Regions from separate parts of the Arthrobacter sp. NPDC058130 genome, predicted to be linked through region 3. Evidence: riboswitches for the same ligand, from Rfam matches in the RefSeq annotation. Region 3 holds a riboswitch; each other region holds the start of a gene.
The links. Region 3 has a riboswitch for thiamine pyrophosphate ahead of ACFVTM_RS22130 (bifunctional hydroxymethylpyrimidine kinase/phosphomethylpyrimidine kinase). Riboswitches for the same ligand answer to the same signal wherever they lie in the genome.
Positions count from the first base shown of each region.

Region 1: another riboswitch for thiamine pyrophosphate. It lies ahead of thiC (phosphomethylpyrimidine synthase ThiC); the one in region 3 lies ahead of ACFVTM_RS22130 (bifunctional hydroxymethylpyrimidine kinase/phosphomethylpyrimidine kinase).
Region 2: another riboswitch for thiamine pyrophosphate. It lies ahead of thiO (glycine oxidase ThiO); the one in region 3 lies ahead of ACFVTM_RS22130 (bifunctional hydroxymethylpyrimidine kinase/phosphomethylpyrimidine kinase).

Region 1 is NZ_JBHVTV010000010.1:166,092-170,158, reverse strand. Features, by position in the region: gene ACFVTM_RS16820 (VOC family protein) at 554-1,429, opposite strand; gene ACFVTM_RS16815 (amidohydrolase family protein) at 1,511-2,647, opposite strand; TPP riboswitch at 2,728-2,835, shown strand; gene thiC (phosphomethylpyrimidine synthase ThiC) at 2,831-4,067, shown strand, end outside.
Region 2 is NZ_JBHVTV010000007.1:183,493-187,559, forward strand. Features, by position in the region: gene ACFVTM_RS13920 (thiazole synthase) at 1-626, opposite strand, end outside; gene thiS (sulfur carrier protein ThiS) at 632-868, opposite strand; gene thiO (glycine oxidase ThiO) at 865-2,226, opposite strand; TPP riboswitch at 2,220-2,340, opposite strand; gene thiE (thiamine phosphate synthase) at 2,367-3,074, shown strand; gene ACFVTM_RS13940 (ferritin-like fold-containing protein) at 3,156-3,827, opposite strand; gene ACFVTM_RS13945 (RNB domain-containing ribonuclease) at 3,869-4,067, shown strand, end outside.
Region 3 is NZ_JBHVTV010000021.1:10,034-14,100, forward strand. Features, by position in the region: gene ACFVTM_RS22125 (Rne/Rng family ribonuclease) at 1-1,757, shown strand, start outside; TPP riboswitch at 1,923-2,020, shown strand; gene ACFVTM_RS22130 (bifunctional hydroxymethylpyrimidine kinase/phosphomethylpyrimidine kinase) at 2,003-3,670, shown strand; gene rplU (50S ribosomal protein L21) at 4,028-4,067, shown strand, end outside.

The DNA of each region.
Region 1 (4,067 bases), on a different contig from region 3:
TTTCGCACGTCGCTTCAGCCTAGCGTCTTCGGCGCGCCCCGCCGTCGTGGACATGCCCGCCCTTGCCCGCGGCCACTGGACATGACGCCGTCATGCCCAGTCCCGGACCTGAAATATGGACATGCCCAGCGGTCACACTTGGCCCCCCTGGACATGTCCAATCCTGGCCAGGCCACCGCGCTCGCCCCCAACTACCGTGTCCGGACATGTCCTCCCCCTTTGACCGGAACCACTGGACATGCGCCCCCTTGCCCGCGGCCACTGGACATGACGCCACTTTGCCCAGTCCCGGACCTGAAAAATGCGCATGCTCAGTGGTTCGCCCGGCCCCCGGTGGACATGTCCATTTTCAGGGTGCGACCACTGGACATGTCCCGCCGAAACAATCTGGCTTGGCTGCGATCACGGGGCGCGCCCCTTCCTGGCCGCGACCAACGGACATAATGCCACTATGTCCATTGCTGGGCCCCGGGACTGGGCATGTCCTCCGGAGCCAGCCGGCACCGTCAGCGGCTGCGCCCCCTAGCGAACCCCGGCCCAGCGGCTGCGCCCCCTAACGAACCGCGACCCGGATCCGGTTGCGCCACGGGTCCTCGAAGCGCAGCTCGGCGCCGGTGTGGTGCGAGTCGACGCCGCCGGCCTTGAGCCGGTCCGCCAGGGCCCCGACGTCGTCGCCGGACGGCACTTCGATGAGCACCTCGCCCAGGCCCAGCGTGTCGCGCCGGGGGCCGGCACCGCGGCTGTTCCACACGTTCATGGCCATGTGGTGGTGGTAGCCGCCGGCCGAGACGAACAGCGCCTGGCCGTGCCAGCCGGCGGTCTTCTCGAAGCCGAGCGTGCCGACATAGAACTCCTGCGCCGACTGCACGTCGCCCACCTGGAGGTGGACGTGCCCGACGCCGGCGGCCGACTCGCGCTGGCCGGTCACGGACGCCTCGGTCAGGTACTGCTGCAGGTAGCGCTGCGGCGGCAGGGCGAGGCTGTCCATGACAACGTTCTTGCCCTCCCAGGACCAGGCCTCCCGCGGCCGGTCCCAGTACAGCTCGATGCCGTTGCCCTCGGGGTCGTTGAAGTAGAAGGCCTCACTGACGAGGTGGTCGGCGCTGCCCGTGAAGGACTGGGGCTCGTACTGGGCCGCGGTGGCAACGGTGGCCGCCAGGGAGTGCTGGTCCTCGAAGAGCAGGGCGGTGTGGAACAAACCGGCCTCGCCGCGGGAGGGAAGATTCAGGCCGGGGGCGGGCGCCAGGTGGACCAGCGGCTTTCGCTTGCGTCCAAGGTAGAGCCCGCCGTCCTGGTCGGCCACGATCTCCAGGCCAACGGCACGCTGGTAGTAATCAGTCATGAGCTTCATGTCGCCGACCTTGAGCATCACAGTGCCCATGGTGAGTTCGGCAGGCAGGAGGTCCTGGGTGCTGGCTTCTGCGGTCATTGAAACGCTCCGGGGGTTCTAGGGCCACCGGCTCTCGGTGACTCCGCATAAGGTTAAAATACTTGAAGCTTCAATTTATTCCTAGTGGCCGGCTGGGGTCCAGGCAGGGCCCGGGCCCGCTGCCGGGGACACGTCCCGGCGCACCTCCCGCCCGCGCAGCACAATGTGCTTGAGTTGCCGGAGCGTGGCCGGATTGCTCCGCGGATCCTCGGCGGTGACCAGGACATCGGCGTTTGCCGCTTCGACGATGGATTCCGCGCCAAGCCACGCCCTCGCGGACCAGTTCGCGGCGTCGAGGGCTGCCGCGGCGGGAAGGCCTGCGGCGTGCAGGGCCTGGATCTCGTCCACAATCCGGCCGTGGCTGATCACGCTTCCGGCGTCGGTCCCGGCATAGATGGCCAGCCCGGCCTCGTGGGCTTCGAGGACCCGCTCGGCGCGCCGCTCCCACAGCGAGCGCATGTGGGCGGCATAGCGGGGGAACTTGGCCTCCGCCCGCGCCGCGATGTCCGGGAACGTGGCGATGTTGATCAGGGTGGGCACGATCGGGACGCCCTGTTCGAGGAAGCGCGGCAGGTGCCGCGGCAACAGGCCGGTGGCGTGCTCGATGCAGTCGATCCCGGCGTCGAGCATGTCATCCAGGGTGTCTTCGGCGAAGCAGTGCGCGGTGACGCGGGCCCCTTCATCGTGGGCGGCCTGGACGGCGTCCTTGACCGTCCGGGCCGGAAAGCTGGCGGCGAGGTCGCCGGCGTCGCGGTCGATCCAGTCCCCCACGAGCTTGACCCAGCCGTCGCCGGCACGGGCCTGCTTCCGGACGGCCTCGACGAGATCATCGGGCTCGACCTCGACGGCCAGGCCCCGCAGGTAGCGCCGGGCCCTGGCGATGTGCCGGCCGGAGCGGATGATCCGGGGAAGGTCCGCTCGCTGCTGGAGCCAGCGGGTGTCGTGGACGGCGCCGGCATCGCGGACCAGCAGCGTCCCGGCGTCGCGGTCCGCCAGCGCCTGGGATTCCGCGGTGGCCTCGGAGACGTCCCCGCCCGGGCCGAGGCCGATGTGGCAGTGTGCGTCCACGAGCCCGGGAATGACCCAGCCGTCCAGCACGAGGTCCGGCGCGCCAGCGGGACGGTCGAAGGTCAGCAGGCCGTCCACCGACCAGAGCCCGCGGCGCTCCTGGTCCGCCGCGGTGAGGATCGGGCCGGTGAACTCGATGATGCTGGTCATGGCCTCAAGCCTAATCCGCATGACGATCCGGCGGCCACGTCACACTCGGCAGGGTTCGCGACGGCCTGTGGTAGCTTCGTTTACGACCACACGGGTGCCCTTGCAGGGGCTGAGATCGGGCTAGCGCAGCCTGCGACCGTTGAACCTGTCCGGGTAATGCCGGCGAAGGAAGTGAGTAATCCTTTGAGCACCACAGAAACACAGCACAGCCCTGCCCAGAATGAAGCAGCCCCCACCCAGTCGCTGAAGTCCCACTCGCTGGCCTTCACCACGGACCCGGAGCATGGCATCCGCGTCCCGGTGACCGAGATTGCCCTGCAGCCCTCCCCCGGCGGCGTCGCGAACGCCCCGTTCCGGGTTTACCGCACGGCCGGTCCCGGCAGCGATCCGGTCCGCGGACTGGAGCCGTTCCGGGCGCCCTGGATCGAGGCGAGGGCGGACACCGAACCCTACGCCGGCCGGGAACGGGAGCTGCTCGACGACGGCAAGTCGGCGGTCCGCCGGGGTGCGGCATCGGCCGAATGGCAGGGCGGACGCCCGGTGCCGCGCCGCGCCGTCGAGGGCCGGACCGTCACACAGATGCGCTATGCGCGCGACGGCGTCATCACCCAGGAAATGCGGTTCGTCGCGCTGCGCGAGAACTGCGATGTGGAGCTGGTGCGCAGCGAGGTGGCCGCGGGCCGGGCGATCATTCCCAACAACGTCAACCACCCCGAATCGGAGCCGATGATCATCGGCAAGGCCTTCCTGGTGAAGATCAACGCCAACATCGGCAACTCGGCTGTGACCAGCTCCATCGCCGAGGAGGTCGACAAACTCCAGTGGGCCACGCAGTGGGGCGCGGACACGGTGATGGACCTCTCCACCGGCGATGACATCCACACCACGCGGGAGTGGATCATCCGCAACTCCCCCGTCCCCATCGGCACCGTCCCGATCTACCAGGCCCTGGAGAAGGTCAACGGCGAGGCGAACGCCCTGACCTGGGAGATCTTCCGGGACACCGTGATCGAACAGTGCGAGCAAGGCGTGGACTACATGACCATCCACGCCGGGGTGCTGCTGCGCTATGTGCCCCTGACGGCCAACCGGGTCACAGGCATCGTCTCCCGCGGCGGCTCCATCATGGCCGGCTGGTGCCTGGCGCACCACCAGGAGAACTTCCTCTACACCCACTTCGACGAGCTGTGCGAAATCTTCGCGAAGTACGACGTCGCGTTCTCCCTGGGTGACGGGCTGCGGCCCGGCGCCACGGCGGATGCCAACGACGCGGCGCAGTTCGCCGAGCTGGACACCCTGGCCGAGCTCACGCAAAGGGCCTGGGAGTTCGATGTGCAGGTCATGGTGGAGGGCCCCGGGCATGTGCCGTTCCACCTGGTCCGGGAAAACGTGGAACGCCAGCAGGAACTCTGCAAGGGCG
Region 2 (4,067 bases), on a different contig from region 3:
GCGTCCGAGGCCGTGCCGATCCCGGCATCCAGCACCACCGGCACGGACGCCCGAGAGACGATCAGCTCGATATTGTGCGGGTTCAGGATGCCCAGGCCGGTGCCGATCGGGGCGCCCAGCGGCATCACGGCCGCAGCGCCGAGGTTTTCCAGCCGGAGGGCGAGCACGGGGTCGTCGTTGGTGTAGGCGAAGACCTTGAAGCCGCGGGCCACGAGCTGTTCGGTGGCGTCCACGAGTTCGACGGCGTCCGGCAGCAAGGTGTGCTCGTCGGCAATGACTTCGAGCTTGACCCAGTCCGTTTCCAGGGCTTCGCGGGCCAGTTCGGCGGTGAGGATGGCGTCCTTGGCGGTGAAACAGCCGGCAGTGTTGGGCAGCACCCGGATCTGGTGGTCCTCAAGCAGCTGGAACAGCGATCCCGTCTCCGCTGGCGAATAACGGCGCATCGCCACCGTGGTCAGCTCGGTTCCGGAGGCAACCAGCGCCGCACCCAGGCCGTCCAGGCTCGGCGCGCCGCCGGTGCCCATGATGAGGCGGGAGCCGAGCGTCACGCCGTCGATCACCAACGGATCGGCCACCGCCCCGCTTAGCTGCACGGCCGGTGCTCCTGCCAACGTGGTCTCGTTCATGCTGGTCATCCTCCCTGGACTGCCGTGACAAGTTCGACGTCGTCGCCGTCGGCGAGCGCCGTGGCGTGCCACTGGCTGCGCGGCACCACTTCGGCGTTGCGGGCCACGGCGACACCGAGCTTCCGGCCGTCGGCGGCCTGTCCGTCGGGGCCGATGCTCCGGCCCGTGAGCTGGCTGACGAGCGTGCTGACGGAGGCGCCGTCGGCGACGCTCTGCTCCGTTCCGTTCAGTCTGATGTTCATGCTGCTTCCTTCTGGGGGCTGTCCCCGGACGTATCCGGGATGCGGGAAAAACGGTCGGGGCGGAATCCGGCCCAGCGCGGGTCCGGCGTCCCGTCCATGAGTTGCCGGCACACGGCGGCAGCCGCCGGGGTGAGCAGGACGCCGTGCCGGAAGAAACCTGTGGCGATGATGAGTCCTGGGACATCCCCGCCGTCCGGGCGGCCGACGCGTCCCAGCAGCGGGGCGTTGTCCGGTGTGCCGGGCCGCGCCCGCGCCGCGGCTTCCAGCAGCTCCAGCTCGGCAACCGCGGGCACCAGCTGCTGGGCATCCCGCAGCAGCTGGTAGATGCCGCCGGCCGAAACCGAGTGCGGATCCAACGGGCCGTCCTCGCGCTGGGTGGCGCCGATCACCACGGTGCCGTCTTGGCGGGGGACGATGTACACCGGGACCCCGCGCACCATGCCCCGCACGGTGGCCGTGAGCAGCGGCTGCAGATGCGGGGGCACGCGGAGCCGGAGGATGTCGCCGTAGACGGGCCGCAGCGGCAGGGCCAGCCCGGCGGGCAATTCTTCAAGGTCGGCGGCGCCGAGCCCGTTGGCGACCACGGTTTCGGTGGCCCGCACGGTACCGCCACCGGCGAGGCGGACCCCTGCAACCGTGCCGTCCTGCCACAGCAGCCCTGCCGCGCGCTGCCGGATGAAGCTGCCGCGGCCCTCCGACGCCACGACGCTGGCAAGCCGGGCGACCAGCAGGCGCGGATCCACCTGATGGTCGGCCGGGATGTCGAAGGCGCACGAGATGCCGGGGCTCAGCAACGGCTCCCGGCCCCGTGCCTCGCGCACTGTGAGGGGTTCCACGCTGAGGCCGCAGGCCCGCTGGACTTCCCTCAGGTCCGCGAGCGCGCGCCGGTCGGCTGCGTCGGCCCCGACGGCGAGGGTCGGCGTCGTCAAGTACCCCGTACCGGCCCGGGAGTCCGGGCCGGCGGGACCGGCGTCCGGGCCGGCAGGTCCGGCGTCGACACCGGCGGCGAATCCGGGCCACAGCCGGGAGGACTCGAGCATCAGTTCCAGAAGCTGCTCTTCCTGGTAGTGCAGCTCGCTGACGGGGGCAAGCATGCCGGCCGCGGCCCAGCTCGCCCCGCTGCCGGGGGCATCGTCGATCAGCACCACGGACCGTCCGGCGCGGCTGGCCTCGAACGCGATGCCGTGGCCGATCACCCCGCCGCCGATCACGGCAACGTCTGCGGTGCTGTCCCCTGCGGTGCTGTCCCCTGCGGTGATTCCATCAGTGGAAACGGGTCCCGTGTCACAATCCCGGGCGGTGGCGTCATCTGCGGCCACGGCTTCACGCCCAGTTTGTGTGCCTACTTGCGTGCCCATGAAAAATTCCTTCCCTACGCCGGTACTAGCCGGATCAGGTCAAGCGGTCGGCTCTGACGCCCTCTCAGCCGAGCAGCGGCGACATGGCTGCTGCGGGCTCCCGCGGTATGCGCCCAGTTTAGAGGAACTAGGCTGGTCCCATGAGCCAGGACCACCTCCACACCACCGCCCGCCTCTACTTGTGCACCGACGCCCGCAGGGACCGCGGCGACTTCGAGGACTTCGTGGACTCCGCGTTCGCCGGCGGGGTGGACATCATCCAGCTGCGCGACAAGTCGCTCGAGGCTGCCGAGGAACTGGAACTCCTGGAGGTCCTGCACGCCGCGGCGCGGCGCCACGGACGGCTGTGGGCCGTCAATGACCGGGCGGACATCGCCTCCCTGTCCGGGGCGCCGGTGTTCCATATCGGCCAGAAGGACATTTCACTGGACGCGGCCCGCGGCTTCCTCGGCAAGGACGCCGTGATCGGCCTGTCCACCCACACCCCGGAACAGGTTGACGCCGCCGTTGCTGCCTCGCCCGGCCGCAAGGGACTGGACTACTTCTGCGTGGGGCCCGTGTGGGCGACTCCCACCAAGCCAGGACGCGCCGCCGTCGGCCTCGACCTGGTCCGTTACGCTGCCCAGACGATTGGCCAGCCGGACGGCGAGGGCACCGGGAAGGCCGACGCCCGGGCGGAAAGCCTGTTGCCGTGGTTCGCGATCGGCGGGATCGACCTCGGCAACGTGGAGCAGGTAGTCGACGCCGGTGCCCGGCGGATCGTGGTGGTCCGGGCAATCACCGACGCCGATGATCCCGCCCACGCCGCTGGTGCGCTGCTGGCGGCGCTGGACGCCGCGGATTCCTGAGCCGGTCCCCCGCACGATCTCCCGGCCGGTACTGACGCTGCCCGGGGCTGACGCTGCCCGGGGCTGCGGCCTGTCCTGAACCTAGCCGGGGAGCCCCAGCCCTGCCATCCGACGCGCATGGTTCGCTGCGAGCTCGGCCGTCAGCCCCCCGACCAGCGCCTTGGCCTCCGCGTCGTCCAGTCCAGACAACCCGCCCAGGAACGCGTGCTCCAGGCTCACCCGCTGGGCATGGTTCAGGACCTCGCCCAGCAGGCGCCGGGCCCACAGCGCCAGGCGTGACGCCAACCGGGGGTCATCGGCCAGGGCCGCCTTGAGGCGCTCCTGCAACACATCCGTGGACTCACCGGTGGAGCGGACCTGCCCGATCAGCTCCCGGGTCCCGGCGTCGACGTACATGCCGACGGCGCCGTAAAAGTCCGCGGAGACCGTGTCGATCACGTAGGCCTTCATGAGCGCTTCGTACCAGTCCGCAGGGCGTGTGAGCTCGTGGAAGTGGTCCACCGAGGGCTGGAACGGCAGCATGGCGGCCTCCGTGTCCAGGCCCATGTCCTCGAGCCGGGCGCGGATGAGTTCGTAGTGCTGGAACTCCGCCACGGCCATCCTGCCGAGTACGGCACGGTCATGCAGCGTGGGCGAGTACCCGGCACTGGAGGAGAGCCGTTCGAAGGCGGAAAGCTCGCCGTACGCCATCACTCCCAGCAGATCCGCCAGGAAGCTGTTGTAGAGGGCAGGATCGTCCGGAGTTGCGCTCATGATCCAAGACTAATGGCGGAAATCGGGCTACCCTGATTTTCGTGTCCCATCATCGCCTGACCCCCAGTGTCCACGAGCAGCAGAACCAGCTGGCCGGGGCTCTCAAGGCGCTGCGCACCACGCTGGAACTGCCCGGCCCGTTCCCCGAAGACGTGCTGCGCGACGCGGCGGCGGCCGTGGCCGAGCACAAGCTGCCGGACCTGGACCTCACGCACGTCGAGTTCGTGACCATCGACCCGG
Region 3 (4,067 bases):
TGGTCCAGGTCACCAAGGACCCGGTCGGCCACAAGGGCGCCCGCCTCACCAGCCAGATCTCGCTGCCCGGCCGCTACCTCGTGTACGTGCCCGGCGGTTCGATGACCGGCATCTCCCGCAAGCTGCCCGACGTCGAACGCAACCGCCTCAAGCGGATCCTCAAGGACCGCCTGCCCGAGGACGCGGGCGTCATTGTCCGCACCGCGGCCGAGGGTGCCTCCGAGGAAGAGCTGACCCACGACATCAACCGGCTCCGCGCGCAGTGGGAGGGCATCGAAAGCCAGTCGACGTCCACCAAGATCCTCGCCCCCGAGCTGCTCTACGGCGAACCCGACCTGACCATCAAGGTGGTCCGCGACGTCTTCAACGAGGACTTCTCCAAGCTGATCGTCTCCGGCGAGGAAGCCTGGGACACCATCGAGGCCTACGTCACCTACGTGGCGCCGGACCTGGTGGGCCGGCTCGAGAAGTGGACCAAGGACACGGACATCTTCGCGGCCTGGCGCATCGACGAGCAGATCCACAAGGCCCTGGACCGCAAGGTCTTCCTGCCCTCGGGCGGATCCCTCGTGATCGACCGCACCGAAGCCATGACCGTGGTGGACGTCAACACCGGCAAGTTCACCGGCTCCGGCGGCAACCTCGAGGAAACCGTCACCAAGAACAACCTGGAAGCGGCCGAGGAAGTCGTCCGGCAGCTGCGCCTGCGCGACATCGGCGGCATCATCGTGATCGACTTCATCGACATGGTGCTCGAATCCAACCGCGACCTCGTGCTGCGCCGCATGGTGGAGTGCCTGGGCCGGGACCGGACCAAGCACCAGGTGGCGGAAGTGACCTCGCTGGGCCTCGTGCAGATGACGCGCAAGCGGATGGGCACCGGGCTGCTGGAAGTCTTCGGCGAGCAGTGTGAAGCGTGCGCCGGCCGCGGCATCGTCACCCATGACGAGCCCGTGGAACACCGCCGCGCCAACACCGTCGCCGCCGAGCACTATGTGCCGCGCACCGAGGCCGCCCAGCCTGCTGCCCGCACCGAGCGCAAGAGCCGCCGCCGCGGCAGGGGAGGACAGGGCACCGAGTCCGCGCCGTCCACGCCCGCGGCCGTCCACCCCGAGCCCACCGAGGCCGAACGCCACGCCAAGGCCGAAGCCACGCGGGCCGCGCTGGCGAACATCGCCGCCGCCGCGCACGCCGCGCACCTGCACGACGGCGAGGCAGCCGCCGCCAGCGACGCCGGCGCCCGCCAGGCCGCCGTGGACGCCGTCACGCAGCTCGCCGCCGCGGACGAAGCGGCCGGACGTCCCGCGACCGTGCTGACCTTTGGCGGCGAGCAGGTTGCCTTGCCCTTCGTCGAGCACGCCGAGGACACACCGGCACCGGCCCTGACCCTGGACCTGCTGACCGAGGCCTTCGCCAACCTGGGCGAGGCCGAGCCCGGCAAGCCGGCCGACGGGCAGGATGAGGCCCAGGCACCGCAGGCACCCGAACCGCCGGCCGCCGCTCCCGCCGCGGAGGCCCCGGCTTCACGGGCAGCGGACACCACCACCCGTGGCCGCCGCGGACGCCGCAACCGCAGCGCCAGCCGCGCCCAGGGCGCAGCCAACGAGACCTCCGTGGAACACCGCGAGGCCACGCGTCCTGCTGCGGCCGGATCGGTTCACGAGGCCAAGGCGCCCGCCGCGGCCGGTCCGGCGTCCGTCCCCGCCGGCAACGAGCCGATCATCCTCGGCGTCGGCGTGCCGGCATCGGAGCTGTAGTCCTCCACGGCTGATCACGTCTTCGGCCAAGGCACTGCCGCCGACTGGTCACCTTTCGACTGGTCGGGATGCGGGTCCGGGCCGGAGCGGGCGTAACAATACGTCCGCCCGGCCCGGGCCCGCACGTGCGTTAACGGGGCCGCCGGGTGGCAACGACTAGGCTGGAACACTGACACGGGGTGCCGCGCATCGGGCCGGCTGAGATCCAGACCCGTTGAACCTGTCCGGTTAGCACCGGCGAAGGGATGTCTGACTTGTCCGCGAGAACCAACCCGTCCGAGTTCCGGCCCAACAATATTCCGCCGGCCAATTTTCTGCCCTCCGGGCCGTCCCCGTCCGCGCCGCCGCGCATTCCCCGCGTGCTGGCCATCGCCGGGTCCGACCCGTCCGGCGGGGCCGGAATCCAGGCCGACCTGAAGAGCATCGCGGCCAACGGCGGCTACGGCATGGCCGCCATCACGGCGCTGACCGCGCAAAACACCCAGGGGGTGCGCGCCGTCCACGTGCCTCCGGCAGCGTTCCTCACGGCCCAGCTGGAGGCCATCAGCGACGACATCGGCATCGACGCCGTCAAGATCGGCATGCTCGGCGACGCCGCGGTGATCGACGCCGTCCGCATCTGGCTGGAAAAGGTGCGCCCCGTCGTCGTCGTCCTGGACCCCGTGATGGTCGCCACGAGCGGTGACCGGCTCCTGCAGGAATCGGCCGAGGCTGCCCTTCAGGCCCTCCTGCCGCTGGCGGACCTCATCACGCCGAACCTCGCCGAACTCGGCATCCTGCTCAAGGAGCCCGTCGCGGTCGACTGGGCCGAGGCCCTGGCGCAGGGCAAACGGCTGGCCGCCCTCACCGGCACCACCGTCCTGGTCAAGGGCGGACACCTCGAGGGCGGTGCTGTCGATGCGGCGGGCGCCGGAAACGACGCCAACGCCAACGCCGACGCCGGCTGCCCGGATGCCCTGGTCAATACCGGGGGCCTGCTCGGCCAGGAAACGGTGGTGGTGCCGGGGGAGCGGATCGCCACGCGCAACAGCCACGGCACCGGCTGCTCCCTGTCCTCGGCCATGGCCACCGTGCAGGCCAGGGTGGGGGACTGGGAGGCGGCGTTGCGGGAGGTCAAGCCGTGGCTGCTCGGCGCACTCCGCGAGGCCTCGGTCCTGGACGTCGGCACCGGCAACGGCCCGGTCCATCACTTCCACCATGTCGGTAGCGGTCATGTGGGCCACGGTCCCGCGAGCCACAGCACTGACAGCCACGCTCCGGCGGAGGGTGAGTTCGCGGCTGCCCTTTACGCGGGGGCCGCCGGCGATCTCGACGCCATCTATGCCCTGGACTTCATCCGCGGACTGGGCGACGGGACCTTGCCCGAGCACGAGTTCGCGTACTACCTCGCCCAGGACGCCATCTACCTCAACGGCTACGCCCGGGTCCTGGCCCGGGCCGCCGCGATCGCCCCCACCGAGGCCGAGCAGCTGTTCTGGGCCCGGTCGGCGCAGACCTGCCTGGAGGTCGAGTCCGAGCTGCACCGTTCCTGGCTCAGCACCCGCCCCACGGCGGCCACCCTGGGCCCGGTGACGAAGTCCTACGTCGATCACCTGCTGGCCGCCTCGGTGTCCGGCAGCTACGGGGTCCTCGTGGCAGCGGCCCTGCCGTGCTTCTGGCTCTACGCCGAGGTCGGCTCCACCCTGCACCGGGAGTTCCTGGCCGGCGGGGCCCCCGCTGGGCATCCCTACGCCGACTGGCTGCGGACTTACGCCGATGAGGACTTCGCCGCCGCAACACGGCAGGCCATCGCGTACACGGACACGGCGGCCCGGCAGGCATCCGGGAGCGAGCGGGAGGCCATGGCCCTGGCCTTCCGGCAGTCCTCGCGCTACGAAGTGGACTTTTTCGACGCGCCGCGGCTGCACGCCTGACGCGAGCCGGCTTCTACAGCCGGTACGATGATGGGGCACGGTTCCGGAAGTCGGTGCGGCAGCACAACATCAAGAGGCGTTGTGGCGCCTGTCACGGACTGCCCCCGGAGCCAGCCTCATTTGCGGCCGAAGGCAAAATTAGCGTATTCTAGATCTTCGGTGCTTACGCCAACACTTGGGTTATGACCCTGAGAACTGTCCGCTTGGAATTCCAACTGGACTTGTTCCGGGGATAGCTCATGGGTTCCCCCGGGGAATCCACCGGCGTTGAGGCACAGCGTGAGCCGGTCCAAACAATTTGGCCCCAGGTTCCGCACGCAAATCTAGTAATAAACGTCGAGAGAAGTGAGTTCCCCAGTGGTGTACGCGATTGTCCGCGCAGGCGGCCGCCAAGAGA